4 regions of the Oceanobacillus kimchii X50 genome follow, and region 4 is predicted to be linked to each of the others. Evidence: riboswitches for the same ligand, from Rfam matches in the RefSeq annotation. Region 4 holds a riboswitch; each other region holds the start of a gene.

Region 1 (7,734 bases), 1.0 Mb from region 4:
GTTTTAAAACATGTGGCTAATTTAGATCAAAAATTATATAACGTCTTACAATATGGATTTGTGAACCAAAAAAACAATCCTCCTTTTATTTTAGCTATACAAAAAAGGTGAGATATCACTTTTTCTTAAGGCAGCTGATGATCTCCTCAGGTTCATAAACTGGAGTCCCAGCTTGCCCTTTTTACTATAGAGGTTCTAACCAAACTTATAATAATTATTATGTTAATCTCTTTATCTTCTAACTTGTCGTCCCATAAAATAGTAATATAAACAGCAGGTTCATAAAATGACCAACGGTTAGAATTATAAAAAGAAACAAACCAGAAATTAGAACTTTTTTTAGTTGGTTTTTAATTTGTAATACGATACGTAACAATATATAAAATGAAATCAACATAAAGGGTATCGAAAATAAATATCCAAATACAGTTACCCAACTAAATAAAGGATTTTCTGCCACTTTAATAATCGTTTCGCTTTGCTCTATAAACGCTAAGCGCTGATTATATCCTATAATAAAAATGATAGATAATATGCTGTAGTAAGCAAATGAAACTATCTTTAACCATTTCGCTTCATCATTTGTTAATATATATAAACCTATAAAAAATAATATGCCAATAATCAATTGGATCATCATCCAATACCGCTCCACTTCTATATCTTGAATTTCAACTTTTTTATTGTATCATAAAATAAAATTCAAGAAAGAGGAATTTTTCACTACCAAGTCGTTTTTACTTCCTCTAATTCTTCTAAAGTGATGGCTGAACGTTGCATTGAAGGTGGACAAACCGTATTATATTCTTTAATGCGCTTATTAATTTTTTTTAATTCCTTTTCATTACTGACGTTATGAAGTTGTATGGCAATATCTTTTTGAAGCTTTAACCAATAAGGAAGATAACCAGCATCCTTTGCGATCTTCTGGAAGTTCTGAAATAAATTACGTTTCACATAATCCTTCGGCAAAGGTTTCCCCATTCCCTTTAAATCTTTTCTATCCATTTCACCAGAATCCTTTAAAATATCGCCTATCAAGTCATTATATTTTCTATCCATCTCTTAACTCCTTTTTTCGAATTGGCCAATCGAACCATTCACCATGGGGATGAGTATCAATTTTAAGTTCTTCATTCCTGCTACCATTGATATAACTCTCTACATGCAACTGCCCATCCCAAATATTATTATAAATATGAAAAACATCTCGTCTTTTCCCAATTTTAGAAACACTCTCTAATAAAGTGTGACGTTGTTCAATAGTAAGTTGATTCGCAACATGTGTATGAAAGATACAAAGTAAAGATTCAGTATCACATTCTATCGCAAGTTCTTCTAGACAACTCAAGGCATCCGCTTCTATTAACCTTATTGACTCATCCGACTTATTAAATTGAGCAATAGCTTTATCCAACACTTCTATTCTATGCAGATTCTCTGGCCAAACTAATGATTTTAACCATCTTACATCATCTTCTTCTAATAGATTCAATACATGTAAATCAATACCTACCCTATCCTTGATTGGCAATTCTTTCGATAAAAAAGATGGGATATCTCCTTCTCTTACAAGTGATCTTAGTGTCAATTCAGAATTAATATTTCCAACTTTGTTTTTACTATTATTATATGCATATGCATACTGATCACATAATAGTTGCAATCCAGCACTTGTACCAATTTCAATTAAAGACAATCGGGTGCCTATTTTTTCATAAATATAATGCAATACAGGAAATAAATAAGCGCATCTGTTCACTTCATTTGTTTGTACGTAATTTGTAGTTAGCCGTTGGATGACATCTTGTTTATTATTTATTACAAAATCCTTAAAATAAGGGTAAGAATCATGAGGAACTTTCACCTCTTTTGTAAATTCTGGGTAATAGTTTTTTAGTGGATGATTATTTTGTATATAAAGTAAATCTTTAACTGAAGCAAATAATAAATTCGCTACAGGCTGACCCTCGGGGATAACTGAACAGATATCGATCATTTCAGGATCTTCGGCAATTTGTAAAGATAAAATTGAATAAAGTGGGCTTTTATCTTTTACTTCAATTTCACCAAAATGCTTGAATCTATCCTCTAAATTCATTATTCCATACCTCCAATGTGTAAGTTCGATACATTTATATATTCGTCAATAATTCTTTAACACCTCTATTTAACTTTTTTCGTTACATTTTAAATTTGATATACTTTAAAATATTGCTAGTACACAGGAGGTTTTATTGTGATTGAACAGTATAATAATATCTACCCAACGATTCATCCCACAGCATTCATTGCAAAAGATGCTGTAGTTAATGGAGATGTAATGATTGAAGAAAATGTAAGTATTTGGTTCCATACAGTAATACGTGGTGATGTATCAAAAACAACCATTGGAAAGCGTACGAATATTCAAGACCTCTGCATGCTTCATCAGAGTCCAGGGCAACCACTTGTCATTGAAGATGATGTAACAGTAGGACATCAAGTAACACTTCACTCTGCAATTGTTAGAAAAAAAGCTTTAATCGGAATGGGATCAATCGTACTAGATGGAGCAGAAATTGGCGAGAATGCTTTTTTAGGTGCTGGTAGTCTTGTTCCTCCGGGTAAGAAAATTCCTGCCCATACCCTTGCAATGGGAAGACCTGCTAAGTTTGTACGTGAATTGACAGAAGATGATTATAAAGAGATGGCACGTGTCAGAAACTCTTACGTAGAGAAAGGTCAATACTATAAAAAAAATACAAATATGGGGAAATAATAGGCTTTATTCACTAACGAAATAACTGACACTCTTAAGGATACACTCAAAAAACCAAATATCCTTAAGGAGTGTCGCCTATTTTAATCATTCATGATATCTTTTCTCTTATTTTCTCTTCTATTGTAATTCCTGTTTACTCGCAAAGTATTTTAATTTCTTTAAAGCACGGTAAGATAACGACTTTGTGGTACCATATGGAATGTCTAATTGTTCTGAAATTTCCTTGAAACTGAAAGCGTAATAAAATCGGAGCATAATAATGGTTCTTTCTTTTTCATTTAGACGATCTAATAATTGCTCCACTGTTATCTTTAAGGGAATATCCAAATCATAATAAGCTTTAGTAGACACTTTTTCTGGTTCCATCATGATCATTTTTTTATTTTTCCTGATCGTATCAAGTGCACAATTTATGGTTATTTTCGTTATCCAAGTCTTGAAATATTTTGGGTTTCTTAACTCTGGTAATTTTTCATACGTTCGATAGGCAGTCTCTTGGATTACATCATATGTATCATTAGAGTTCTTAACATATGTATTTGCAATCCGGTATAAATTTTTCTCACAACTATGAAATAAAGTCATAAATGATTCTTGGTTACCTTTCTGTGCTTCTTCTACAAGTTCAATGATACTACCACCTGCTTTGCAATATATAATATAATATTTGTCATAATATCATATTAAGCAGTTATGAATTTTCATAAATCAGTAAACTTACCAGAAGAATTTAACATAATTTCATATTTTTCAGATAAACATATGAAAATTTTCCTCTATATTAAGACAATATTATAAAATTCTATTAAAAATTGACGTTTAGTTGAAAATTAATTATTTATGACAAATGAACGTCACAATGTTACTCGGTTTGATTGCTAATAAAAAAACTACCATCCTACAAAGAGATGATAGTTTTTTAAATCAATAAATCAATTAATTATTTATTTAGTTAATGCAATAAGCTCTTCCGTTTTATCTGTTTTTTCCCATGGGAATAAAATATCTTTTCGACCAAAGTGACCATATGCTGCAGTATTTTTAAAGATAGGTTTTCTTAAATCGAGCATTCGGATAATTCCCGCTGGACGGAGATCAAACAATTCTCGAACAGCTTCTACTAAACGATCTTCACTAACTTTCCCAGTTCCAAATGTATTAACTGCAATGGATACTGGTTGTGCCACACCTATAGCATAAGCTAACTGAACTTCACAAGATTTAGCAAGTCCTGCGGCAACAATATTCTTAGCAACATAGCGCGCAGCATATGCTGCCGAGCGGTCTACTTTTGTAGCATCTTTACCACTAAAAGCACCCCCACCATGTCTAGCGTAACCACCGTATGTGTCTACAATAATTTTTCTTCCGGTTAGCCCTACATCACCTTGTGGACCTCCAATTACAAATCGACCAGTTGGATTAATAAAGTATTTTGTTTTATCATCTAACAATTCATTAGGAACAACTGCTTGAATTACTTTTTCAATCATATCTCTTTCAATTTGTTCATTTTGAATCTCTGAATGATGTTGTGTAGATATAACGATAGTATCAATACGTACAGGTTTGTCATTCTCATCATATTCAACGGTTACTTGTGTCTTACCATCTGGACGAAGGTAATCCACAATCCCTTCTTTTCTTACATCCGCTAATCTTTTAGATAATTGATGTGCTAATGAGATTGGTAATGGCATTAATTCTTCAGTTTCATCACAAGCATATCCAAACATAAGTCCTTGGTCACCAGCACCAATAGCATCAATTTCTTCTTCACTCATTTTACCTTGTCGAGCTTCAAGTGCCTGATTTACTCCCCCTGCAATATCTGCAGACTGTTCATCAATAGCAGTTAATACCGCACAAGTTTCAAAATCAAAGCCATATTTAGCACGTGTATACCCAATATTTTTTACTGTTTCACGAACAAGTGCAGGTATATCTACATAAGTAGAAGTGGAAATTTCTCCTGATACAAGAACAAGTCCTGTAGTTACTGTTGTTTCACATGCAACCCTTGCATTCGGATCTTTTTTTAAAATTTCATCTAAGATAGCATCTGATATTTGGTCAGACATTTTATCTGGATGTCCCTCAGTTACTGACTCTGAAGTAAATAAACGTCGATTTGCAGCCATAAGGCTAAACTCTCCTTTAATATGTTGTTACGGATCTCTTTATAACTTCTATCCTATTCAAAGTGCCAATAAAAGCACCTCGTCCTTTCAAAAACGTGGTACCAAAAAATATATATTGAAAACAAAAAAAACTTCCCTTCAAAACATGAGGAAAGGAAGAATTATGGCCTTTCGCTCTTATTGTTCAAGGAATTATTATCCTTGCATCAGGTTAGCACCTTTTCACCGTAGTGATGGTTGCTGGGCTTCATCGGGGCTGTCCCTCCACCAACTCTGAATAAGAGTATCCGTTCAAGGTTAAGATTAACGAAAGGTGAGTTATCTGTCAACTAATATAGACCCTGTCACATCGAAAAAAATAATGCATAAAATAAATCTCAATAATAGTATGGACTATTAATTTTAATGTGTTATACTAATAATCAGATTTAGGTATATAAAGACCGTTATGAGTTACAAATTAAAACTACTATCACTAACAATAAGGAGATTATACCATGAAAACCGTTGATAAGTCTTATATGAAAGAACTTCAAACAAACCATATCCACCATAATTTATCGGTAGCACAACTTGTTGAAAAAATTCTTTATAGACAAGAAGGAGTACTTACATCTACAGGAGCAATTCGTGCCACTACAGGAACATACACTGGTCGATCTCCGGAAGATAAGTTTATAGTGAAAGATAAGGTTTCTGATCTACATGTCAATTGGGGTAAAGTAAATAAACCAATTCAAGAAGAAGTGTTTAATCAATTATTATCAAAAGTAATCAATTATTTAAATGAAAAACAAGAAATATTTAAATTTCAAGGGTTTGCTGGATCTGATCACACTTATCGGCTTCCTATTCAGGTTATCAATGAATATGCCTGGCACAATTTATTTTCTAGACAGTTATTCATTACTCCAACAGAAGAGGAATTATCCAAACACCAAGCAGAATTTACAGTTATTTCAGCTCCCGGATTTAAGGCCGACCCAGCTATTGATGGAACAAATTCAGAAACATTTATATTAATTTCTTTTAAAAAACGAATTGTACTTATTGGGGGCACCGAATATGCTGGAGAGATTAAAAAGTCAATCTTTTCTGTGATGAATTATTTATTACCACAGCAAGATGTGCTTTCTATGCATTGTTCTGCTAATGTTGGTCAAGAAGGAGACGTTGCATTATTTTTTGGTTTGTCCGGTACTGGTAAAACAACATTGTCTGCAGACCCTTACCGTAAACTAATTGGTGATGACGAACATGGTTGGAGTCCTAATGGCGTATTCAATATTGAGGGCGGATGTTATGCAAAATGTATCAATCTCTCGCAAGAAAAGGAGCCACAAATTTATAATGCGATCCGATACGGTTCGGTCTTAGAGAACGTAATTTTAGATGATAATAGTAGAGAACCTGATTACGATGATACATCATTAACGGAAAACACACGTGCTGCTTATCCGTTAGAGAATATTGATAACATTATTAACCCTAGTGTTGCAGGACATCCAAATACAATTATTTTCTTAACTGCCGATGCATCTGGCACGTTACCTCCAATTAGTAAGCTAACGAAAGAACAAGCGATGTACCATTTTCTAAGCGGATATACAAGCAAGTTAGCAGGAACAGAACGCGGGGTCACAGAACCAACAGCAACTTTCTCTGCTTGTTTCGGCTCTCCATTCTTACCATTAGCTCCATCTAAATATGCAGAAATGCTTGGTAAGAAAATAGATATGTTTGATACAAACGTATTTTTGATTAATACCGGATGGACTGGAGGATCATATGGAGTAGGTGACCGGATAAAACTTTCTTTCACCAGAGCAATGGTCCACTCTGCTTTAGAAGGAGAATTAAATTCAATAGAAACAATTACCGATGAAATTTTCGGGTTACAGATTCCTGCCCATGTCCCTGGAGTTCCTGATGAATTGTTAGTACCTAAACAGACATGGGGTAACAAGGAAGCATACGTGAAAGAAGCACAATCGCTAGCATTAAAATTTCATGAAAACTTTAAGAAATTCACACTAGCTAGTGACACAATCAAGCAAGCTGGTCCTTTCTATAAAGGATAAGCTAAAAGTGTTTACTCATCCCATTTAAGGATTTATATAATGAGTGAAATATTTGTTCGATACATGCGAACAAACCAGTCTCCACATGAGGCTGGTTTTTTTTGATTCGTTTATCTCCGAAGGCTCTGTCCAGTCGGTGTCGCTTATCTGTGAGAAATGCTTTTGACACGGCTAGCATTTCTCACCAGCGACTTCGCAACTTCCCTCCCCTTCCTTCGATAACTCATCATCCTCTATTCTTTCGGTGATTCGTTTATCTTCGAAGGCTCTGTCCAGTTCGGTGTCGCTTATCGGTGAGAAATGCTTTTGACACATATTTATATTTGGGCGCATACACTATTTTGATAAATTTTTTCACATTAGTTGAAGGGAACGGTGGGAATGCGTAAGAAGGGTTTTATAGTTAGTTTTATCGCTGTTCTAATCCTCTTGTCCGCTTGTAATCAAGAAACAACCACAAAAATAAAATTAGCAGAAGTAACAAGATCTATATTCTATGCTCCACAATACGTAGCTTTAGAAAAAGGTTTTTTTCAAGAAGAAGGTTTAGAGGTAGATCTACAAACCACTTGGGGTGGAGATACAACAATGACTGCATTGTTGTCGGATGGGGCTGATATTGCTTTAGTTGGTTCCGAAACATCAATGTATGTATACGCACAAGATTCAAAGGATTATGCAATAAACTTTGCTCAACTTACACAAACAGATGGAACGTTTCTTGTTGCAAAAGAAGCAGATGAAGATT
Region 2 (7,734 bases), 940 kb from region 4:
AACTCTGCATTTGCTGACGTATTCGTAGTTTATGCAAAAATTGACGGAGAACATTTTACAGCATTTATTGTAGAAAGAGAATATCCTGGCGTATCTACTGGTCCGGAGGAAAAGAAAATGGGAATTAAGAGTTCCTCTACTCGTACACTAGTTTTGGAAGATGCAGAAGTTCCAGTAGAGAACTTATTAGGAGAAAAAGGGCGAGGTCATGTTATCGCATTTAATATTTTAAATGTTGGTCGTTATAAACTTGCTGTAGGTGGAGTTGGTGGATCCAAACGCGCGATTGAATTAGCTTCGAAGTATACAAATGAAAGAAAACAATTTAATACACCAATTTCTAGCTTTAATCTAACAAAAGAAAAGCTTGCGACAATGGCAGCAGGTATTTATGCAAATGAAAGTTCAGTTTATCGTACAGTTGGATTATTTGAACAACGGATGGGAGCATTGACAGATGAGCAATTAAAAGATGGGCGAGAAGTTGCTCGTGCAATTGCCGAATATCAGATTGAATGTTCCATGACAAAATATATGGCTACAGAACTATTAGATTATGTAGTTGATGAAGCTGTACAAATGCATGGAGGATATGGATTTATGCAGGAATATGAAGTGGAACGCGCATATCGTGATTCTCGCATTAACCGTATATTTGAAGGTACGAATGAGATTAACCGTCTGTTAGTTCCTGGTACACTACTTAAGAAAGCATTAAAAGGTGAGTTGCCACTATTACAAAAAGCACAAGGTTTGCAAGAAGAATTAATGATGATGATGCCTGAAGAGATAGGAACAGAAGCACTAGAACAAGAAAAATATTTACTCAAAAATGCGAAGAAAATGATTTTACTAGGAGCTGGCCTGGCAGCACAAAAATACGGTCAAAAATTAGATCGTGAACAAGAAATTCTTGTTAACCTTGCTAATATGGTTGCAGAAGTATTTAATATGGAGTCAGCAATTCTTCGTACAGAAAAGGCAATTTCTAAAGTTGGTGAAGAAAAATCGAAACAAAAGCTACTATATACAGAGGTCTATGTACAAGAAGCATTTAATCGTATTGAGGCAGAGGCGAAAGATATTCTTGTAACAGTAGAAGATGGTGATACTCTTCGAATGATGCTTTCATCATTACGTAAACTAACTCGTCATACACCAATTAATGTTGTACAGAAAAAACGTGAAATAGCAGCTCGAATTATTGAGGAAGAGAAATATGTAATTTAATTCTAAGTTAAAAGACCCATCTCACTTTAGAGTTGGGTCTTTACATGGTTAATCTTTATGCTGTTGTTTAAGTAATTTTTTAATTTCCTCCATGTCTTTTTCCATTTTTTCTAATTTAATATCAGTAGGAGAAGGAGACTCTTCACGACTTGCTTCTTCCACATTATTCACAACAACACCTACAAATAAATTGATAATGACAAATGCCCCAATTAAAATAAATGTAACAAAATACCACCATGACGTCGGATCTTGATCTAGTATAGGATACATCACCCCACTTGCCCATGATTCAAGCGTAATTACTTGAAAGAGTGTCAATAACGTACGATGAAGTGATCCAAAATACTCTGGAGAAATTGATTGGAATAACATTGTGCCAATAACTCCATATACATAGAAAAATAACCCTAATAAAAGCATAATCGTACCCATTGAAGGGATTGTTAGCAGCAAGGCATTGACCATCTTTCTTAATGAAGGAATGATAGATATCGCTCTCAATACACGAAGCACACGTAGTATTCGTAACACCATTACGTAACTTGAACCAGCTAGAATGATACTGCTTAACACTATAATTAAATCAAATACATTCCATGGTTCGGTGAAGAAACTTTTCAAAGTGGAACTGCCAATTAAACGAATAATAATTTCGAGAGTGAAAACTGTTAGTAATGTCCAATCTGCCCAAATAATAAAGGTAGAAAATTGCGCAAAAAAAGGATAGGTCTCTAATCCGACCAAAATTGCATTTAATATAATAAGTCCAATAATAATATTTAAAAATATATTACTATTGGCGATTTTTGCACATTGTTTGTGTATTGTTCTCATTCTTTAATTTTTTCCTCCTGTATTTATGTATGTTACTATTGTACGCTGTAGATGACGTGATGTCACTCAAATAATTAAAGTAGATGATTGGATATTAAAATACGAAATGTGGTAGCATACAGTTATGAATATGAACGGGAGGGAAAAATTACAATGTATCGTAGAGTAACTGATTTTTTGAATGAATGGAGTCAATCCGCAGATGGTACAGCAAAAGTAATCAACAATTTAACAGATAAAAAACTTGATCAATCAATTGTTGAAAATCATAGTACACTTGGTTGGTTAGGTTGGCATTTAGTTAACAGTCCTGCTTTTTTTGGGAAATTAGTTGGCCTGGATATTGATTTGTCACATGATCCAGATCAAGTCCCTGAAAAAGCGAAAGACATAGCAGAAGCATATAATAAAATGGTTCAGATGGTAAAAGATCAGGTAGAACAACAACTTACTGATGAAGCGTTAAATGAACAAGTGGACAGTTTTGGTACACCTATCCCTCGTGGTGCGATACTAAGAAAGATGGTTGATCATCAAACACATCATCGTGGTCAAATGACTGTGTTATTAAGACAAGCTGGTTTATCTGTACCTGGTGTTATGGGGCCAACAAAAGAAGACCAATAAGTTCTAGTTTAAATTTTACTTATCATAATAATTAAAATATGGTATATTATAGATAGAGAGTAAGACGATAAATAAAAAGTCGTCTCATGTAACTAAACATGAGACGACTTCCAATAGACCAACCCCAAAAGCGGGGAAGGCACACCGAAGGCAATAATCCCTCAGCGCCGGGCTAAAGCACATGAGGGGTTATTTTTTTTGGTTGATCTCGGACATAATAAACGCAATCAGTGTTCCAAAAGAAATCATAAGCGTCAATACGCCTTCCATATCCATAGGCACCACCCCCCTTCAAAGGAAATACCTTTAAAGGAAATGTGTGTACCTAGCACCCTCATGTGAAGCCGGTCTATTATAGTAATAGTGTAACATATATAAACAGAATTCATTCTAGTCTATTTGTTGTGTTTTTAATAATATATCAATATTTTAGTGGACCAAAACTGTTTACAGTATGTTTAGGCCATTTTGTCGTGCCAATATTAGCTAGTTCAATAGCAACTTGTTTTGGTCTTCATTCTCATCCTTCACCTCGTATAGCTACTCTGATAAATAACCTACCATTGCATAACTTGCAAATATGGTATTCTCCACAAATAAATCTTTAGTAAATGACTACATAAAGACTCCTACAAAAATTGAACTCCAACATATGTAAGCAAATATTTAAAGTTGAATCAGATCAAACTTATTTTTTCACCGTTTGTTATTTCGAATTAGCTTGATAAAGAGAAAGTAATTTCTTGGTTATATCTTTTGTCACTTGTTCCAGGTGATATTTCACCTATAGATGAGAGATACGTTTTCAATTAGGAGTTATTTTGTTTTTTTAAACTCATACCAACTAGATGTATAACGAAATCAAATGTGGTAAAATGTCCACGATAAGAAAACATGTAGGAGGAATATGATGGCTATAAAATTTTATTGGTATCCTAATTGTGGCACATGTAAGAAAGCAAAAAAATGGTTTGATGATAATCAAATAGACTATGAAGCAATACATATTGTGAACGAGACTCCTTCTTCTGATCAGATTCAAAATTGGATGGATATCAGTGAGTTTCCTGCAAAGAAATTTTTCAATACAAGCGGGAAAAAGTATCGGGAACTTAATATTAAAGATAAAGTCAATCAGTTATCCGAGAAAGAGATAGCAGATTTATTAAGTTCGGATGGTATGCTAATTAAACGCCCGATTGTTACGGACGGGAAAAATCTAACAATTGGGTTTAAAGAAGATTCCTTTGAAAAGGTTTGGAAGTAATTTTAACTAGAAAAATGATATTATAGATTGTATAGTTAAAATGGAATGATAATTTGGAGGGATTGTTTATGAGTTTGCCACAAGATTTATTGTATTCTAAAGAGCACGAATGGGTAAAACAAGAAGATGGGAAATTACGCATCGGGATTACAGACTTTGCTCAAGATGAATTGGGAGACATTGTGTTTGTCGAACTTCCTGAAATTGGGGAAGAGTTAAAAGCTGATGAACCCTTTGGGAGTGTAGAGTCTGTAAAGACAGTATCTGAACTCTATGCACCAGTAAGTGGAAAAGTAGTCGAAATCAACGATGAGTTGGAAGATAGCCCAGAGTATGTTAATGAATCTCCATATGAAAAAGCTTGGATGATTGTGATTGAACCATCCGACGAAAAGGAACTTGAAGAATTATTATCTGCAGAGAAATACGAGGCGTTTATTCAAGACTAATTTTTAGGCTGACAATTACACGTTATTTGTGTATAGTCAGCCTTTGTTTTATCATATAATGATAATATACAAATACTAGCTTATATTTCGATTAATGTATCAGTGAAGACGGTTTAAGTGTTTTGAGAATCGAATTATCATAAGTTTTATGGGAGATCTTTATTCCAAATCAAGTCGTGCTAAATAAGCATGTTTCTTGCTTACATAAGGAGTGCTATGCGATGATGACAAATGAATCTAATAAAGTAATAATTGTAGAAGGTTTGTCGGATAAACGACAGATTGAAAAAATCATTGATGATCATGTTATAATCGTTTGTACAAATGGGACTTTAGGTGTTGAAAAACTAGATGAACTACTAGAAACGTATCAATTAGATGAAAAAGATGTCTATATATTAGTAGATGAGGACCCTTCTGGTATGAAATTGAGAAAACAATTAGCGAGGGAATTACCTCATGCAGAACATATTTATGTGAGCAGTGAGTATCGCGAAGTTGCGGCTACACCTATGAAAGTTTTAGCTAATGTATTAATCGGAGCGAGATTTACAGTCCACCCATCTTATTTAATATAAAGAAAAGAACGATAAAGGTGATATATTATGAAGGAATGGAATAAACAAATGGAACGAGGTGTGATATATATTTACACACCATTTTGTGGAACTTGTTCGGTTGCGAGGGCGATGTTGGATAATATTGAACGACTTCACCAACAAGACATTTTTCACGAAATAAACGCATCTATTCACCCTGAATATATGCAGAACAACCAAATTGAAAGTGTACCATGCTTATTATTTATGGAAAATGGGGAAATTGTCGAAAGAATATATACGTTTTATTCAACTGCAAATATATATGATTATTTGATAAAATATCAACCAGAATTATTTTCAAATGCGACGTAATTTATTGATTGACAGTCCTATAAGCGCGTGCTAAGATAGGTACACTGAATTAATTAAAAATAACCATTAAAAATATGATATCTCTTATCTAGAGCGGTGGAGGGACTGGCCCTTTGAAACCGCGGCAACCTTCATAATTAATGAAAGGTGCCAATTCCTGCAGAAAATGAAAGATGAGAGAACGTCAGACGATATACGATAAGTACGTACGTCTTTCTGTTCTCTTACAGAAAGGCGTTTTTATTTTGACGAATTTTGGAGAAACTAAACGAAATGGTTGTTGGAGAGTAAGAGGAGGAATAAAGATTGATATCCATAGAAGGGTTAAGTAAAGTATTTTCATTAAATAAAAAAGACATCAAAGCTGTAGACTCATTGACCCTCAATATTGAAGATGGCGATATTTATGGCGTAATCGGTTATAGTGGAGCCGGAAAGAGTACGTTTGTACGTTTAATAAATCGACTAGAGGAACCTACATCTGGAAAAGTAACAATAGGAGATCAAATAATCACGGAATTAAATAAAAGTGATCTTCGTGTTGCACGACAAGATATAGGTATGATATTTCAACATTTTAATTTATTATGGTCACGTACGGTAGAGGACAATATTGGGTTTCCTTTAGAAATTGCTGGTGTTGATAAGCAAGAAAGAAAACGTAGAGTAAAAGAATTAATTGGATTAGTTGGTCTTGAAGGTAGAGAGAAATCATATCCTTCACAATTAAGCGGCGGACAAAAACAGCGTGTTGGAATTGCTAGAGCCCTAGCGAATTCCCCTAAAGTATTACTATGTGATGAAGCTACTTCTGCTCTAGATCCAGAAACGACTAATCAAATCTTATCATTATTACAAGACATTAATGAGAAATTAAATTTAACGATAATCTTAATTACCCATGAAATGCATGTTATTCGTAAAATTTGTAATCGTGTAGCTGTAATGGAGCAAGGAAAAGTAGTAGAAGAGGGACAAGTCCTAGATGTGTTTACAAATCCGAAACAATCAGTGACTAGAAAGTTCGTTGAACAGGTTATGAGTTCTAATGAGGATAGTGATATGTCAACGATCGTTGAAAATTATCCGAATGGGGTTTTATATCGAATTCATTTCTTAGGGGAGACTACAAATCAAACCTTAATCAGTCAGATAGCTAAACAATTTTCTGTAGATTTAAATATTATCCAAGGAAATATCACACAGACACAAGCAGGCAGCTATGGAGCATTGGTAGTTCAAGTAACGGGGAACGACAGTGAAATTGAACGAGCTAGAAGCTTTATCGAGAGTCAAGAGTCTGTTGAATTGGAGGTAATTCAACATGCTAAGTAGTTTATTTGAAGGGATCAAAATAGAAGATTTAATCGAAGCAACCTATGAGACGTTCTACATGACACTTATCTCAATGGTAGGAACAGCAATTTTTGGGATTTTGCTTGGGTTACTATTATTCCTAACTTCAAAAGGTAATATTTGGGAAAATCGAGTTGTGAATAATATTGTTGCAGCCTTTGTAAACATCTTCAGAGCTATACCATTTATTATACTAATTTTATTGCTATTCCCGTTTACCGATTTTCTAATGGGAACGATTCGTGGTCCTAATGCTGCTTTGCCAGCACTTATTATTGGATCTGCTCCATTCTATGCACGATTAGTAGAAATTGCACTTATTGAAGTGGATAAAGGTGTAGTGGAAGCCGCAAAAGCAATGGGAGCAAAGACAAGAACAATAATCTTTAAAGTTTTATTACCTGAATCAAAACCGGCACTCGTGTCTGGAATAACTGTTACAACAATTGCTTTGATAGGATATACCGCTATGGCTGGAGCGATTGGGGCAGGTGGACTTGGAAACTATGCTTATTATTTCGGGTTTCAGCGTCGTGACTTTGATGTTGTGTTATGGTGTACGATTATTATCGTACTTATCGTATTTATATTCCAATTCATCGGGGATGCTATTACTAGAAAACTCGATAAGCGTTAAAGAAGAATTCCTCAGGTAGCTTCACTACTTGTTGAAATAATTAATTAAAATGTTAAAAGGAGAGGACACAGAGATGAAGAAATTATTATTATTGTTAACTATTGCATTTGTGGGGTTATTAGCAGCTTGTGGAACAAGTGATGAAGGTTCATCAGGTGATGAGTCGTCTGATGAAACCACAGAAATATCAGTTGGAGCTTCTAGTGTACCGCATGCGGAAGTTTTAGAAGAAGCAAAGCCATTATTAGAAGAGCAAGGAATTACATTAAATATAGAAGAGTACCAAGATTATATCTTGCCTAATGATGATTTAGCTGATGAACGTATTGATGCAAACTATTTTCAGCATATTCCTTTTCTAGAACAAACAATTGCTGACACAGGTTATGAAATTGAATCTATTGGCGGCATACATGT
Region 3 (7,734 bases), 1.5 Mb from region 4:
ATATCATTTGTGGACCTCCTTATAGAACAATCATATTGTATTAATTTACCCGTTGATTAACAAAATTAATCGGATACAATCGAAAAATGGTAATTTATATCTCCTATTGCTTTGCCTTGGTGATACGTACGTTCTATAAAGGTAACATTGCTTTTTTTATCGACTAAAATAATCGTAGATGTTCTTGTTCCATAATTACCCGTATCTATGAACATAGATGATAAATTTCGTTCTAAATGGATTCCTACACCAGTGTCAGGAAGACATTGATCACTAGGCTTATCAGCATTTTTCAAGATATGAAACAACGACTCGCTAGAAATATTTTGGTTTTTTTCTAGGTACGACTGTAATAAATCTTTGGCTTTTAATACTTTTGGCCACGGAGTATTCAGTTTATCATTACTTAATGAGTGAATGCCTGAATCTAATTGTTCGCTACTATTATAAATATTGTTGTAAGTATAGAGCTTTTGGTAATTACCAAATAAAGCATTATATCCCGAATATAAGGATTTGTCTTGTTCTAAATCAGATAAAAAATGTGTTGAATCTATTTCATAATTTAAAAAATCAACAGGTATTTTTCCTCTTGAATATTTGCCTGTTTCAGGAAGTGAAGGGTTTCTGTAATTGGTAATTGCTGCAATTTTTCCTTTTTTTGTTATACCCAACCATGTACCTTTTGATTTTAAATCTCTTCCTGCTAGAATTTCTGGAGCATCATCCCAAAATGTAGCTTTTGCAGTGGGGCGATCATAGAATTCATCACGATTGGCAATCAATATAAATGGATATAGTGAATGTTTTTGGATAGCAAAAGTTATTAAACACATAATCAAACCTCCTATTCATAATTATAAATGGAAAGGATTGATTTTCCTAAAAATCAGATTGATATAAGTAAAGCTGTTGACAATTAATGAGAAACTGATAATAATAAATTACAATACAGTTGAACGTTTAACAGAGGAATAGTATGTAAATATCGAATGAAAGAGATCGGAATTTATTAGCTGAGAGATTCCGTCATTGCTGATTTATCAGAACCTACCTTTGGAGTCTCATGCAAACATGGGCGTTTATCCAGCGTTAATGGAAGAAGTGAGATGCAAGTTCGATCGCATCTAAATTGTGGTGGTACCGCGGAAGAAAACTCTTTCGTCCCTTTTTGTTAAATTGGGATGAAAGGGTTTTTTATTATATCTGAGAATAGACATCTAGAGAATAATGAGGAGGAGAAGAATATGAATAAAAAGAGGGTAGTTATAAAAATTGGAAGTAGCTCACTGACGAATGAAAAAGGCGAAATTGATCATAAAAAATTAGAAGATCATGTAAATGCGTTAGCTATGTTACATCAACATAATTTCGAAGTGATTTTAGTTTCCTCAGGAGCTGTTGCAGCTGGGTTTCGAAACCTAGGATACTCTTCTAGGCCTGTTACATTAAAAGGAAAACAAGCATCTGCGGCCATCGGTCAAGGTCTATTAATTCATACTTATATGAATAAGTTTATGGAATACAATATTCGATCTGCTCAATTATTATTAACAAGGACTGATTTTTCGATTCAAAAACGGTATAAAAATGCTACTTCTACTATGTTGGAGTTATTAGAACGAGGCGTTATTCCGATTATTAATGAAAATGACACAGTTGCAGTTGATGAATTAACGTTTGGGGATAATGATATGCTTTCTGCTTTAGTTAGTGGAGCTATTCATGCAGCTCAATTAATTATATTAACCGATATTGATGGAATTTATGATAAACACCCTGGTAAATATGTGAGTGCGAAACGCTACGACACAATTGATTTAATTACTGACGAAATGATACAGGAAACAGATGTATCGGGTTCGAAATTAGGTACTGGGGGTATGAAATCGAAACTGATGGCAGCAAAGGTTGCTACTTCTCTCGGAGTCCCTGTTTTTATTGGTAAGGGGGAAGGAATATCTAAATTACTAGAAATAGTTAATGGTAATGGAGAGGGTACTTATGTCAAAAGTGTTCGAAGTAAACAAATTTCCATTCGCAAGCAATGGATTTCTCTTCACTCGACATTAGAAGGAAAACTACTTATTGACGATGGAGCTACCCAAGCGCTTATGTATAACGGAAGTAGTTTGCTGTCAGCTGGTGTGGTAAATATTCAGGGGGATTTTGAAGATGGAGATGTTGTAGAAGTTTATAATAGAAGTAAATTATTAGGAAGAGGACAAGTGAGCTGTTCATCGGAAGAGCTCAAAGCAGCCAAAACATTAAAAAAAGCAAAACAGGTGACGCAACTTTCTGCTATTGAGGTTATTCACAGAGATTCGTGGGTTATGGTTGATCAAATAAAGGAGGAGTTACTATGAATGAAGTGATAGAGAAAGCTAAGAGTGCAAAACAAGCAAGTTATCAAATGGCCCTATCTACAACTGATGACAAAAATGAAGCATTACAATTAATATCTCAAGCAATTCTAGATAAAAAACAAGAAATAATAACAGCAAACGTCCTGGATATAGAAGAGGGAAAGAAAAAAGGTTTATCTGATTCGGTTATCGATAGAATTAAATTAAATGAGGAAAGATTACAAGATATAGCTGAAGCAATTTTACAGGTAACTATATTAACTGATCCTATTGGTGAAACCCTAGAAATAATAGAAAAAGACAATGGTTTATTTATTACGAAGAAGCGGGTCCCAATTGGAGTTATTGGAATGGTTTATGAAGCTAGACCTAATGTCACTGTTGATGCAGCTTCACTTGCAATAAAGACAGGAAACGCAGTAGTATTACGTGGTAGTTCTTCAGCTATACATTCTAACAAAGCACTTATTCATGTAATTCATGATGCATTAACTTCTAGCTCCATACCAAAAGAAGCTGTACAATTAATAGAAGATACTAGAAGAGAAGTAGCGAATCAACTATTTCAATTAAATGAATATCTGGATGTTTTAATACCAAGGGGAGGAAAACAATTAATCGAAACAGTGGTAAAACAATCTACGGTACCTGTTATTGAAACCGGTGCAGGGAACTGCCATGTTTATCTAGATGAATCTGCTAAAGTAGAGATGGCAACGGAAATTGTTTTGAATGCAAAACTACAACGACCATCAGTATGTAATGCAATCGAGTCATTAATTATTCATAAACAGTGGTTTGAAAATCATGGTTTAGAACTATTAAAAAGCATGCAATCTCATGACATAACAATTCACGGGGATGGATTCGTTATGGAGAGATTTCCAACTGCTATAAGAGCAGAGGAAAAAGATTGGGAAACGGAGTATTTAGCAAGTGAAATAAGTGTAAAAATAGTTGGTTCAGTATCAGAAGCGATCGCCCACATCAATCGATATGGTACACGTCATTCGGAAGCTATTATAACTGAAAACAAGATTAATGCTGAACAATTTCAACTTCAAGTTGACGCTGCAGCAGTTTATCACAATGCTTCAACTAGATTTACAGATGGATTTGAATTCGGATATGGTGCAGAAATAGGGATTAGTACACAAAAATTACATGCTCGAGGTCCAATGGGGCTGGAAGCATTAACTTCAATTAAATTTGTGATTTCAGGCTCAGGCCAAATTCGCAATTAATTAAAACTCCAAACTACTTTCAGCTTATATAGGAAGTCTAATAAGTAGTTTGGAGTTATTTATAGATTTTATTAAGCTTATCCCCAAATCTCTTTGGAGAGTTCAACGATATAACGTAATTTATTCCACTGATCTTCTTCTGTTAATTTATTTCCTTGATGTGTTGATGCAAATCCACATTGCGGACTAAGCGAAATTTGATCTAACGGAATATATTGTGAAGCATCTTTGATTTTCTTAATGATCTCTTCTTTGTCCTCTAGCACACCGAATTTAGAAGTGATTGCTCCAATTACGACTTGTGGTCCTCCATTAGGTATATGAGCTAAAGGTTCAAAGCTGCCTGAACGATCATCATCATATTCTAAGAAAAATCCGTCCACTTTTTCATTAGCAAATAAGGTTGGGGCAATATGAGCATAACTGCCTTCGAATGCCCAAGTAGAACGATAGTTTCCTCTACATAAGTGTGTAGTTACGATTAAATCATCTGGTTTATTCTCAAGTACACTATTTACAACATATAAAGATAAATCAATCAACTCTTGACGAGATAAATCTTCTTCAAATGTTATTAACTCATCTACGTTCAAGCCGGCAATGTATACATCATCCAATTGCAGGTATCGACATCCAGCTTCGTAAAATGCTTGGATTGCATCTCGATACGTAGTGATAATGTCTTCTGCATAAGATTGAATATCTGGATAAACTTCTGGGTTGCGTGTTCCTTTGTGAAATAATTGATTTGGACTAGGAATGGTTTGTTTTGCAACAGCACGCTCCCCTACTATCTGTTTAAATTCAATGAAATCTTTGACAAATGAATGGTCTGTTGGAAAACTAATCTTTCCGTTATTACGAATGTTATATCTCTCTGTTTCAATTCCTTTAAATAAGTAACCTTTTTCTGGAATATATCCTTCAATACCATTCAATTCTTCTAAAAAGTCCGTATGCCACCATAAACGACGGAACTCACCATCCGTAACAGCTTGTAGACCTATTTCAATTTGTTTGTCTACGATCCGCTTGATTTCTTCTGTTTGAATGTCTCTCAATTCCTTTTCTGAGATATTTCCATCCGAATAATTTTTTCTAGCCTGATGCAAACGCTCTGGTCGTAGCAAACTACCTACATGGTCTGCTCGAAATGGTGCTTTGATTATTGTTTTTGTCATTTTTCCTTCCTTCTTTCTCCATTAAATTTTGTTTAGTCTCACAGAGTAGGGTCTTGCTCTATGAAACTAACATATGACAGTTCTGTACAGAGAATAGGGGAAAAATAAATACCCCCTTCTACAAGTAAGAAGAGGGTACAGGAAACCGTACGATATACTCTTCTTATCTTCTAGCATTTACGCTACTGGAATTGGCACAGTACTTAAATAAGTCTGTTGCCGAGGCTTCCTTGGGCCAGTCCCTCCACCTCTCTGGATAAGAATTGTCATATTTAATTAATAGAAATTTTATAAGATATCGAATAGGATGTCAATAGTTTTTTAATAAATATTTATCGAGTATGTAAACGACAGTAATTTAACTACCATTCTTTCGAGGAAGAATAGATATCTCAAAATAAAAAGTATCTTTTTATGTTATTTGCTTTTGATGTATTTTTAGTTCCTTTGTCTTGCAATTCCATCTTGGAACGATAAAATAACAATATGCTCATTTATACATTGAATGGTGTTAGAAAGAGGTATTTCATGCTAAAGAAAATGACAGAAGATATATTTCAATTAGTAGTGCGGTTTAAAGGTGCAATGGGGGAAGTGAATTGCTATTTAATAAAAGGAGAAAAAGGATATACTGTCATAGATACCGGTATTTATGCCACGGAAACTAAGGAAACTTGGAAGGCGGTTTTGGATAATTATCAAATTGAAAAGCTGATATTAACGCATACTCATGAGGATCATATAGGATTAGCAAAATGGTTTCAAGAGGAATATGCCATCCCCGTCTTTGTATCTAGACGAGGATATAAAGAAATGCTTAAGGGAAAAGATCGGAAATCACATATGGAAAGAATGAAATCACTAATTAAACGTCATGGTACACCGCCATTACCGTTAAAAATAAAGGATTTTTCTTTTATCTATGATTTTGAACCAGACGGATTTTTTGATGATGGTGATCAAATCATCTTAGGTAATCAGCCTTTTCAAGCAATTTGGACACCTGGACATGCTCCTGATCACTATTGTTTTTATAATAAGCAAGAAGAAATAATGATTATAGGTGATCATGTGTTAGAGCATCTTTCACCAGTGATTGGCTTATGGATGGGAGAAGAGTTGAACCCATTAAAGGACTATTTACCATCTTTATTAGAATTACAGGAATATCCGAGTAGATTAGCATTACCTGGTCATGGAAAAGAGATGGAAAATTTATCAGAACGAATAATGGAAACTTATAATCGACATCTCTTTCGTCTTGAGGAACTCAAACAACTTTTATCGGACAAACCGATGTCTGCTTTTAAAATAACAACTAAAATTTATGGACCTATGAAAGGGACAGCTTTTGTCAGTCAGTTTATGGCGACATTAACTCGGTTAATTTATTTAGCGGAAAATCAGGACATACGAAGTATAGAAAAAAACGGCAAAGTACTTTACAAGGCGAAATAAACGATATAAGTGAATGTTTAATGTTAAGTTTGAACGGTTAAAATGATAGAACGCAAAGATAGGAGAAATAGATATGTATAAAAATTCAGAGCGCTTTATCACAGCATTTAATCGTATTGACAAAGCATTAAAATCACAATTAAACAAAAAAGAAATGGGTTTCTCTAGAGCAGTGCGAGTTCTATCAGACTCTAATGCTACGATAAAACGATACTACGAGGATTTATTGGAATTTGCTGAACTCAGAAATGCAATTATTCATAACCGTATCGATGTTTCCTATGCGATTGCAGAACCTCATGATACAATTGTGGAACGTATCGAAAAAATAGAAGAAGATTTTACAAGTCCAAAACAAGTAAAGAATGCATTCATAAAACAAGTTGTTACATTCCAATTAAACGATTCTATGCAAAAGTTACTTCAAGTAGTAAGAGATAGAGGATTAACGAAGTTACCTATTTATGAGAATCAAGATTTTAAAGGATTAATTACACACAAGGGCATTGCTCGATGGATAGCAAATTCTATGAACGATGGTCAACAAATAACGGATGCAACTGCTAAAGATATTTTAGAATACGAAAAATCAGATAATCATCTTTTTATAAGCGAGGAAATGTCCGTATATGAAGCTGCTGACGTATTTACAGAACAAGTTGGAAAAGGTAATCGACTTGCGGCTTTGCTTATTACAAAAACAGGGAAAGAAGATGAAAAGTTGGTAGGCATTATTACCAATTGGGATATCATGGAGATATAGGGGGAGTTTTGAATGGTTAAGTTTGCAGCAATTGATTTTGAAACAGCAAACGAAAAAAGAAATAGTGCTTGTTCTATAGGTGTGGTAATTATGAATGATACTGAAATTATAGATGAGTTTTACTCACTAATTAATCCATTAGCCCCATTTCGTTCACGCAATATATATGTTCATGGAATCACCGAGGAACAAGTTCAAGAAGCACCGACTTTTGCTGAACTGTGGCCCACATTATCGGCATATTTAGAAGATACGATACTTATTGCACATAATGCAAGTTTTGATATGAGTGTCTTACGTCAATCTTTGTATAAATACGATATGCCATGTCCAAATTATATGTCGCTCTGTACGGTTAAAATCTCCCAATTAATTTGGCCGCAATTAGAAAATCATAAACTACATACAGTTGCAAATTACCACGAGATACCGTTAAATCATCATCATGCGATGGATGATGCCCGAGCATCTGCAAAAATCTTTTTGGCAGCCTTAGCAGAGCAGAAAATAGGCACAACTGAAGAATTCATAGAACGATGGCTCGTATCCAAAAGAGCAAAAACAGCTAGAAAGCAAAAAGCTACAAAATCAACCAAATTATATTTCTAATTTATATAGGGCCAGGACATAACTAACAGTCTTGATTGTAAGACGGATGATAGCTAGAATAAGCTTCAGAAATATACGGAGACTCCTTGAAAATCAAAAAACGATTTTATGCT
Region 4 (7,734 bases):
ATCTTTTACTTCATTTTGGAATCGCTCCACTTTGACAGTTGAACCAGTGGCAAGTGCTGCGCCTTTTGCAATAGCACGAACTTTTTCAGCGGTTTCCTCTGTTTTGCTCCAAGATTCGGCTCTAATATAAAAGCGAGCTGCTGCATATTCCGGTATAATATTTGGGGCATCTCCACCATGAGTGATAATGCCATGAATGCGAACATCACTAGGCAGTTGTTGGCGTAGTGCATTAATTCCGTTAAATAATTGAATAACAGCGTCTAATGCATTAATTCCTTCTTCTGGTGCTCCAGATGCGTGAGCGGGCTTTCCGTAGAAATGGAATTCTAATGGGTCTACTGCTAATGTTTCACTTGTTAAACTTGTTTTTCCTGATGGATGGAGCATAAGTGCCACATCGATATTTTTTAGCAAACCATGTTTTACAAAGCTCCCTTTAGCACTTCCGTTTGGTCCCCCTTCCTCGGCTGGTGTGCCTAGCACTACTACACGACCTGCAGTTTCTGAAAGGGATTCAGCTAAGCCAATAGCTGCTGCGATACTTGTTGTACCAATGATATTGTGCCCACAAGCATGCCCGATTCCTGGTAGTGCATCGTATTCTGCGAGAAAGGCAATCGTTGGGCCTTCTATGCCACTATCTTTGGATGCAAAAAAGGATGTCTTATGTCCTGCAACTGCTGATTCAACAGTGAAACCTGCATCTGTTAGTGTTTGTATAAGTTTCGAACTTGCAAAAAATTCCTCATTACCAATCTCTGGTTGCGCGTGAATGTCCTGACTAATTTGAATATATTTGTCTTTATTATCCTCGATATTTTGAAAGATAGCTTCTTGATGTGATTGAACGATACTCATAATTATTCCCTCCTCAGGTATAAATGTTATTTTTTTAACTGTTCAAAGGCTTTATCTAACTGTTCTTGCGTTAATTTCACTAAGAATGAACCGCCGTTTGTATCATCTTTAATTGCTTGTTCGATATCCTCTTCTTGATAAAGTTCTACGATACGCTGGTATACTTCATTATCTTTGTCTTCTGCTCGAGTTGCGATAATATTGACATAAGGGTGTGTTGCCTCTCCATTTGCGTCTTCAATATAAATAGGATCTTCACCTGGTTCAAAGCCTGCTTGACCAGCTACACCATTGTTGATTACGGATGCAGCAACATCTGGCAATACATGGGCAGTTTGTTGTGCCGTCATCGGAATAATTTCTAAATTCAATGGGTTCTCGTCTATTTGCGAAGGGTCACCGAACATTCCAAAATTATCACTTAATGTAAGTAGGCCTGCGCTCTCTAGTACTCGCAAGGAGCGAGCTTGGTTAGATGGATCATCTGGAATGGCAATTTTGTCTCCTTCTTTCAATTCAGAAACATCACTGATCTTTTCGGAATATAATCCAATTGGTGCAAGAACAGTAGATCCAATGGGAACAATGTCTTCACCACTTTCCTTCACATATTGCCCTAAGAAAGCAATGTGTTGGAAAGCATTGATATCAATATCTCCCTGAGCTAAGGCGTTGTTCGGCAATGTATAATCAGCAAACTCGATAAGTTCGATGTTGATTCCTTCTTCTGCTGCTTTTTCTTTAAGAAGGGGCCATTGAACTCCATCGGCACCATTCACTCCAATTTTTACAGTCACTTCTTCATCTCCAGCTTTGGCCTCATCACTTCCGCAAGCTGCCAAAAATAATATAAAACTTAATAATGCTAGTAAAATAAATGATTTTCTCATGTGAAATTCCTCCTAATAGGTGTCAATTAACGACGCATAATTTTTTTGGAAATAGTGTTACCAAGCCATTGAGCTAGCTGAACCATAACAATAAGTATGATTACAGTCACAAGCATAACGCTGCCGTCGAATCGCTGATATCCATATGTCATCGCGATATGTCCAAGACCACCGCCGCCAACTGTACCTGCCACAGCAGAGAAGTCGATTAACGAAATAGATACAAATGTAAGTCCAAGGATTAATGGTCCTAGCGCTTCTGGAATTAATACAGTGAAAATGATCTTTATTGGACTGGCCCCCATGGCTTTAGCGGCTTCAATAACTCCAGGGTCAATACTTACAAGATTATTTTCTACAACTCTTGCAATGGTAAAACTAGCAACAATTGTCATTGGGAAAATTGCAGCAGCAGTGCCTATTGTGGTACCAATGACGAGTCTTGTAACTTGTGAGATTGCTACTAGAAAAATGATAAATGGGATTGGACGAATGATATTAATAATAAAGTTCAGTACGTTAAAGATAATCTTGTTTTCTAGTATGTTGTTTTCACGAGTTACAAATAGCAATAAACCCATGCATATACCTAGAATGGAACCAAAAAATAATGTTGCTGCGACCATGAGTAATGTTTCTCCTGTTGCCTCTACAATTCGTGGCCAAAATGTACTCCAATCAACCCCCATGTGTATACACCTCCTCCATATCAACAATCGTTTCTAATTCATGAATAACCAGTTGTACTTGCTGTTCATCTCCTTCAAAAGAGACAATGAGATTTCCGAATAATTTTTCTTGTAGTTCACGCACGGATCCATATACAATATTAAAGTCGATGTTATGTTTGCGTGTTGTACTTGATAAGATGGGATCAGTGGCTCTTTCACCTTTGAACAAAACACGATAAAGATTACCTCCTCCAGCTTCCGTCCACTCTTTTAGTACTTTTTCAGACGGAAGTTCTTGTTGAACCGAACGAATAAATCGTTTTGTTGTTTCGTGAGAAGGATTTGTAAAAGTATCAAACACATTTCCACTCTCAATGACTTTACCTTCTTCCATCACAGCCACTTTGTTACATATTGACTGAATAACTCCCATTTCATGAGTGATAAGTAGAATGGTTATACCTAAATCTCGATTTACTCTTTTTAATAGTTTCAAGATATCTGATGTTGTATTTGGATCTAAAGCAGAAGTCGCTTCATCACAAATTAAAATATCGGGTGATGTAGCCAGTGCCCTTGCAATCCCAACACGTTGTTTTTGTCCACCTGATAACTGGTCTGGATAATCTTTTGCTTTATCGGATAATCCAACAAATTGTAGCAGTTCAGTAACTCTTTTATTTACTGAACTTTTTGATGTACCAGCAAGTTTGAGTGGATATGCAATATTTCCGGCGACTGTCCGTGATTGGAATAAATTGAAGTTCTGAAAAATCATTCCTATATTTCTTCTACGCTCTCGCAATTGCTTGGCGGATAATTTTCCAACATCTATTCCTTGGATGTGTACCGAGCCTTCGGTAGGACGCTCGAGCATATTTACCAATCGAAGCAAAGTGCTTTTTCCTGCGCCACTGAATCCGATGATTCCATAAATATCTCCTTTCTCAACCGTTATAGATACTTCTTTTACAGCTTCCACTTTTCTTTTTCCAAGTGTAAATATTTTTGTTACATTCTGAAATTCAATCATGTCTTAACCCCCACCAAGTGATGAAATAAAAAATCCCTCATTTCTTGAAAGACAAGAAATGAGGGATTCGTAACCATATGTATATATGTAGAAGCCATCGTTTCTCATCTTCCAAATGCTGGTTTGCATTTGCAGGAATTGGCACAGTATTCTTTAATATAAAGAATCCGCTGCCGAGATGTCATAGGGCCTGATCCCTCAATCTCTCTGGATAAGAAAAAACGTAAAATATTTAGTTGTTATATTGAAAGTAATTCTAGATGATAAAATAAATTAAGTCAATATGGTATTAAAAATAAAATTATTCTGATAAATAGTCCGAGTGTAGTAAATGAAGAAATTGTACTATTCATCTTCACTACGAAGTCTTGCATAGATACCATTTGTCCGGTTTAAATCAAGCTTGAGTCCAGCATATGGATTTGCGTGTAAATTTTCTTTAATCCATTCACGTAGAGCAGAAATAATATGTTTTGTTACAATTTCTTGCTTGCCATATACTGTGGTTATTTCTGCAGAGAAACCGGAATAATCATCATAAAAAAGTTCAACTTCCACTTCAGCTGGCTCAATTTTGCGTTGGCGAGCAATATATATACATACGGCAAGAATAATATCTTCCTCGGGAATGATTAGCTTCGTCACTTCCAAAGCTCCTCTTCATTTTGATGTTGATTTTGTAGTAATAACTTCTCTGCAAACTTCCTCATCACATAGGCTCCCTTTTCTATGAAGTCGGTCACTTTATTTTACTATAATTATGTCAAATTTATGAAGTGAAACGATTTTTTAGTAATAGGAAATATTTTCCGAACTAGTATATAAAGGTTCACAATTTATCGTATTCCGACAGTAAACATACTCTTCAATCGAGTGCAAAGTGAAGCCCAACTTAAGAGAGAAGCGTTCAATCCTGTACAGCGCTTTCCATGATAGAGAAAGTAGCTTGGTTACAGTTAATTCCTGCCATGCGACCATATGGGAGTGTTGCTTTCGGTTCACTATGCCCGAAACTTACATTATAAAGAACTGGTAGTTTCGATAGACCATTTTCTTTGAGTACATCTGTAATTACTTTTTTATACTCCTTGTAATAGGTTTCTCCATGCGGTTTCGCAAATATAATCCCATTCGCATTTTGAAGTATTCCTTGTGTAGCATAATTTTGTAACCATCGAGCGAGAAGCTCTGGTTTTGGCTCTTCTTCTGAAGTTTCGAAAAATAATATTGAATTTTTCCAATGGTGGATTTCTGGCCAAAGATTCGTGCCTTTTATACTTTCCATAGAGTCGATACATCCACCAATTAATCGTCCTTGGACAATACCTTCTCCTTGTAAAATTTCATATGATTTATTAGGGTAAGTCGTTCTTTTCGTGTCTTTATTTTTAATATTCCATTCTAGGAACTCACTTGTCCAATGCTCTGGTGGTTCGATATCTCCAATTATATTGTTCGAGAATAATGTGTTATGGATATGATTGATGGTATATGGATCCATTTCAACATTTTCAGCGAAATCCGTCATGATAGCAGGTCCATAAAAGGAAGATATCCCGGCCTTATAACAGAAAAAATGAGAAATTGTTGTATCCGAATATCCTAAGAATATTTTAGGATTTTTATGAATTACATCGAATTCAATATAGGGTAAAAGGCGAATACTATCTTCACCGCCTATGTTTGAAATAATTGCTTTTATTTCTGGATCTTCAAAAGCGTCCATTAGATCTTTTGCACGTGCTTCTGGATGCTCATGAAGATATGTTTCTCCTTTTAAACTATTAGGAGTAGGAATTACTTGTAAACCAAATACTTCTTCTAAACGTTTAACTCCTTGGTCATAACGCCATTGTAGATTCTCCTCACCAGCACCTCCCCATGAAAGGGAAATGGTTGCAACTTTATCTCCTGCTTTTAATTTTGGTGGTTTGATTAGCATTTGGATACAACTCCTTTTTATTTTGGGATTCTTGCATGTAATGTATTAATACCCCATTGAATGAAGTTTTGTTTCACTTTCTAATAACATATCGTATTCATATTTGTTTTACAAAGAAAGACGATAAATTTCTTTCACTCTGTTAGGCGAGCTATTTTTTTGAAGCAACCTTGTACTTTTATTAATCATTCGAAATGACTTGGTGCTTTACAGCAAATAACGCCGCCTGTGTGCGATCGGAAAGATCTAATTTCGATAAAATTTTATTTATATGCGTTTTTACTGTCTTTTCTGTAATAAATAATGAAATAGCGATTTCTTTATTACTTTTCCCTTTAGCAATTTCTTTTAATACTTCTGTTTCGCGATTGGTTAATGTATTTAAACGATACGAAGGATGATGAATAGAATTGACGGGCATTAAATGATTGGTAACTTTTGGATGTAGTTGAGTTTGCCCATCCATCAGAGAAATAATACTATTAATTAGATCATCTGGTTGAATATCCTTTAGTTGATATCCAGATGCACCGGCTTCTAACGCAGGTATAACATGATTTTGCTCTGAAAAGCTTGTGAGCATCAATATTTTTACTTCCGGAAATAAGGACCGGATTTTCCTTGTTGCCTCAATACCGTTCATAACGGGCATCATTATATCCATTAGGATGATATCGGGCTTGTGGGATTGTGTAAGTTCAATTGCTTCCTGTCCATTGGAAGCTTCACCGACAATTTTTATGGGAGGTTGTGTTTTTAAAAACATAACTAGACCACGTCGAACTACATGATGGTCATCTGCTATCAATACTTTAATCAAGTTTGATTTTCCTCCTTTAATAGTGGGATTGAAATTTGAATAAAAGTTCCCATCCCGACTTTTGATGTAAGCTGAAACTTGCCACCTATTTCTTCTGCACGTGATTGCATACTACGTAATCCCATGGTAGGCATCTCAAAATCTTTATCATAAAAGAAACCTGCGCCATTATCTGATATTGAAAGAATGATGTTTGATCCTTCTGTATTCATTTCAATGAAAATATCCTGTTGTCCAGAGTGCTTTTTACAGTTGGCCATTGCTTCTTGTCCAATTCTCCATAAAGCTTCTTCAACTTGTGGATCTATGGGTTCGATTCCACTCATCTTAGTATGAATATGTAAATCAAGTACTTTTGCATAATTAATGAACGAAGAGATTAAACCGTTTTCTAAAGCAGGGGGACGAAGCTGCTTTATGAATGTACGCATCTCGCTCAAGGCCTCTTGAGATAAATCTTGTATATATTGAAAGGTATCTTTTACTTCTGGTTGAGCTGTCATTTCTTGACCAGCTCTTGCAGTTAAACTTAATGAGAATAATAATTGATTAACAGAATCATGTAAGTCACGTGCAAGGCGGGTTCGTTCCGTATGAAGCGCAATATCTTGTTCTTTTTGGGTCAAATAAATTCGTTTTAATGCAGTTCCAATTTGATAGGCTATCGACTCTAGTAATGCTAGTTCTTGCTTGTGAAAGTGGGTTTTATTAGGAGAACCGACATTTAATATACCGAATCGTTCATTTCCTGCTTGTAAAGGAACGGTTGCATGATGAGTTAGTCCATCATTTTTAGGGTCGTTTTCTCGTAAAGCGGATTCAATTCGTTGACATTCAATAATGTTACTAGCTTTTGTTAATTCTCCCTTTCGATAACGATTGACACACCAACAACTTTTCTTTTTCATCCGATAACAGTTGTTTGCAGAAAGTGCTGGTGGAAGAGCATGGCTAGCGGTTAATTTTGGGTTTTTTTGATCTCCATTTTCATCTATAAGGAATATCCACCCGATTTGGAAACCAGTGACTTGTAATAGTTTCTCAAGAACTTCATGCAATGTTTGTGTTATCTCCGTTCCTTCATTTAGCAATTCAGCTATCTCTTTAAGAATACTTCCTTCTGTTAATGGATTGCTAGACATGAAATAGACCATCCTTACCTTTTTCTATTAGTATAGCATTTTTTACGTGTTTTTTATTTGTAATAGTTCGATAATTTCTTGATCTGGTCCCTCATAGAAGATAGATTTCCAACCATTTGAGATTTCATAAGGGCCTTCAATCGGTACTATTTGAAGCGATTTTAAATAAATGATTGTTTCCTTCATGTTATTAACCTGAAAGCAGATATGAACATGTGGGGAGTGGGAAGGTGGAGAAGAGGGTTGAATCAATTCTAACCTCCACTCCTTTCTTTTTAGAAAAACGATTTGTTCATCCATAAATGTGAGATACTGTTCTACATCCAAATCGAACATCAATTGATAGAATTTCTGAGATCTTTCTAAATCAGTAAC

What was found. A riboswitch is a leader RNA that binds a small molecule or an ion and turns the genes downstream of it on or off. The one in region 4 is predicted to bind S-adenosylmethionine.
Region 1: linked by a shared signal. The riboswitch ahead of metK (methionine adenosyltransferase) and the one ahead of C794_RS17135 (methionine ABC transporter ATP-binding protein) in region 4 are both predicted to bind S-adenosylmethionine.
Region 2: linked by a shared signal. The riboswitch ahead of C794_RS12615 (methionine ABC transporter ATP-binding protein) and the one ahead of C794_RS17135 (methionine ABC transporter ATP-binding protein) in region 4 are both predicted to bind S-adenosylmethionine.
Region 3: linked by a shared signal. The riboswitch ahead of C794_RS05830 (5-methyltetrahydropteroyltriglutamate--homocysteine S-methyltransferase) and the one ahead of C794_RS17135 (methionine ABC transporter ATP-binding protein) in region 4 are both predicted to bind S-adenosylmethionine.

Annotation. Positions count from the first base shown of each region.
Region 1 is NZ_CM001792.1:2,349,562-2,357,295, forward strand. It holds gene mnmM (tRNA 5-(aminomethyl)-2-thiouridylate-methyltransferase MnmM) at 1-111, shown strand, start outside; gene C794_RS12225 (hypothetical protein) at 239-640, opposite strand; gene C794_RS12230 (DnaJ family domain-containing protein) at 724-1,062, opposite strand; gene C794_RS12235 (DUF2332 domain-containing protein) at 1,055-2,101, opposite strand; gene C794_RS12240 (gamma carbonic anhydrase) at 2,240-2,761, shown strand; gene C794_RS12245 (sigma-70 family RNA polymerase sigma factor) at 2,882-3,349, opposite strand; gene metK (methionine adenosyltransferase) at 3,709-4,905, opposite strand; SAM riboswitch class I at 5,080-5,189, opposite strand; gene pckA (phosphoenolpyruvate carboxykinase (ATP)) at 5,403-6,986, shown strand; gene C794_RS12265 (ABC transporter substrate-binding protein) at 7,368-7,734, shown strand, end outside.
Region 2 is NZ_CM001792.1:2,423,872-2,431,605, reverse strand. It holds gene C794_RS12655 (acyl-CoA dehydrogenase family protein) at 1-1,230, shown strand, start outside; gene C794_RS12650 (ion transporter) at 1,279-2,067, opposite strand; gene C794_RS12645 (DinB family protein) at 2,221-2,694, shown strand; gene C794_RS12635 (arsenate reductase family protein) at 3,605-3,961, shown strand; gene gcvH (glycine cleavage system protein GcvH) at 4,030-4,410, shown strand; gene C794_RS12625 (ribonuclease M5) at 4,632-4,988, shown strand; gene C794_RS12620 (thioredoxin family protein) at 5,016-5,324, shown strand; SAM riboswitch class I at 5,406-5,504, shown strand; gene C794_RS12615 (methionine ABC transporter ATP-binding protein) at 5,631-6,659, shown strand; gene C794_RS12610 (methionine ABC transporter permease) at 6,649-7,317, shown strand; gene C794_RS12605 (MetQ/NlpA family ABC transporter substrate-binding protein) at 7,391-7,734, shown strand, end outside.
Region 3 is NZ_CM001792.1:1,079,228-1,086,961, forward strand. It holds gene C794_RS05810 (cytochrome ubiquinol oxidase subunit I) at 1-7, opposite strand, end outside; gene C794_RS05815 (NRDE family protein) at 66-836, opposite strand; gene proB (glutamate 5-kinase) at 1,248-2,366, shown strand; gene C794_RS05825 (glutamate-5-semialdehyde dehydrogenase) at 2,363-3,610, shown strand; gene C794_RS05830 (5-methyltetrahydropteroyltriglutamate--homocysteine S-methyltransferase) at 3,688-4,791, opposite strand; SAM riboswitch class I at 4,952-5,054, opposite strand; gene C794_RS05835 (MBL fold metallo-hydrolase) at 5,320-6,249, shown strand; gene C794_RS05840 (CBS domain-containing protein) at 6,323-7,012, shown strand; gene C794_RS05845 (3'-5' exonuclease) at 7,025-7,621, shown strand.
Region 4 is NZ_CM001792.1:3,366,403-3,374,136, reverse strand. It holds gene C794_RS17150 (M20 family metallopeptidase) at 1-861, opposite strand, end outside; gene C794_RS17145 (MetQ/NlpA family ABC transporter substrate-binding protein) at 888-1,751, opposite strand; gene C794_RS17140 (methionine ABC transporter permease) at 1,778-2,440, opposite strand; gene C794_RS17135 (methionine ABC transporter ATP-binding protein) at 2,430-3,455, opposite strand; SAM riboswitch class I at 3,557-3,673, opposite strand; gene C794_RS17130 (YxcD family protein) at 3,801-4,100, opposite strand; gene C794_RS17125 (S66 family peptidase) at 4,363-5,397, opposite strand; gene C794_RS17120 (response regulator) at 5,579-6,217, opposite strand; gene C794_RS17115 (GAF domain-containing sensor histidine kinase) at 6,214-7,359, opposite strand; gene C794_RS17110 (VOC family protein) at 7,402-7,734, opposite strand, start outside.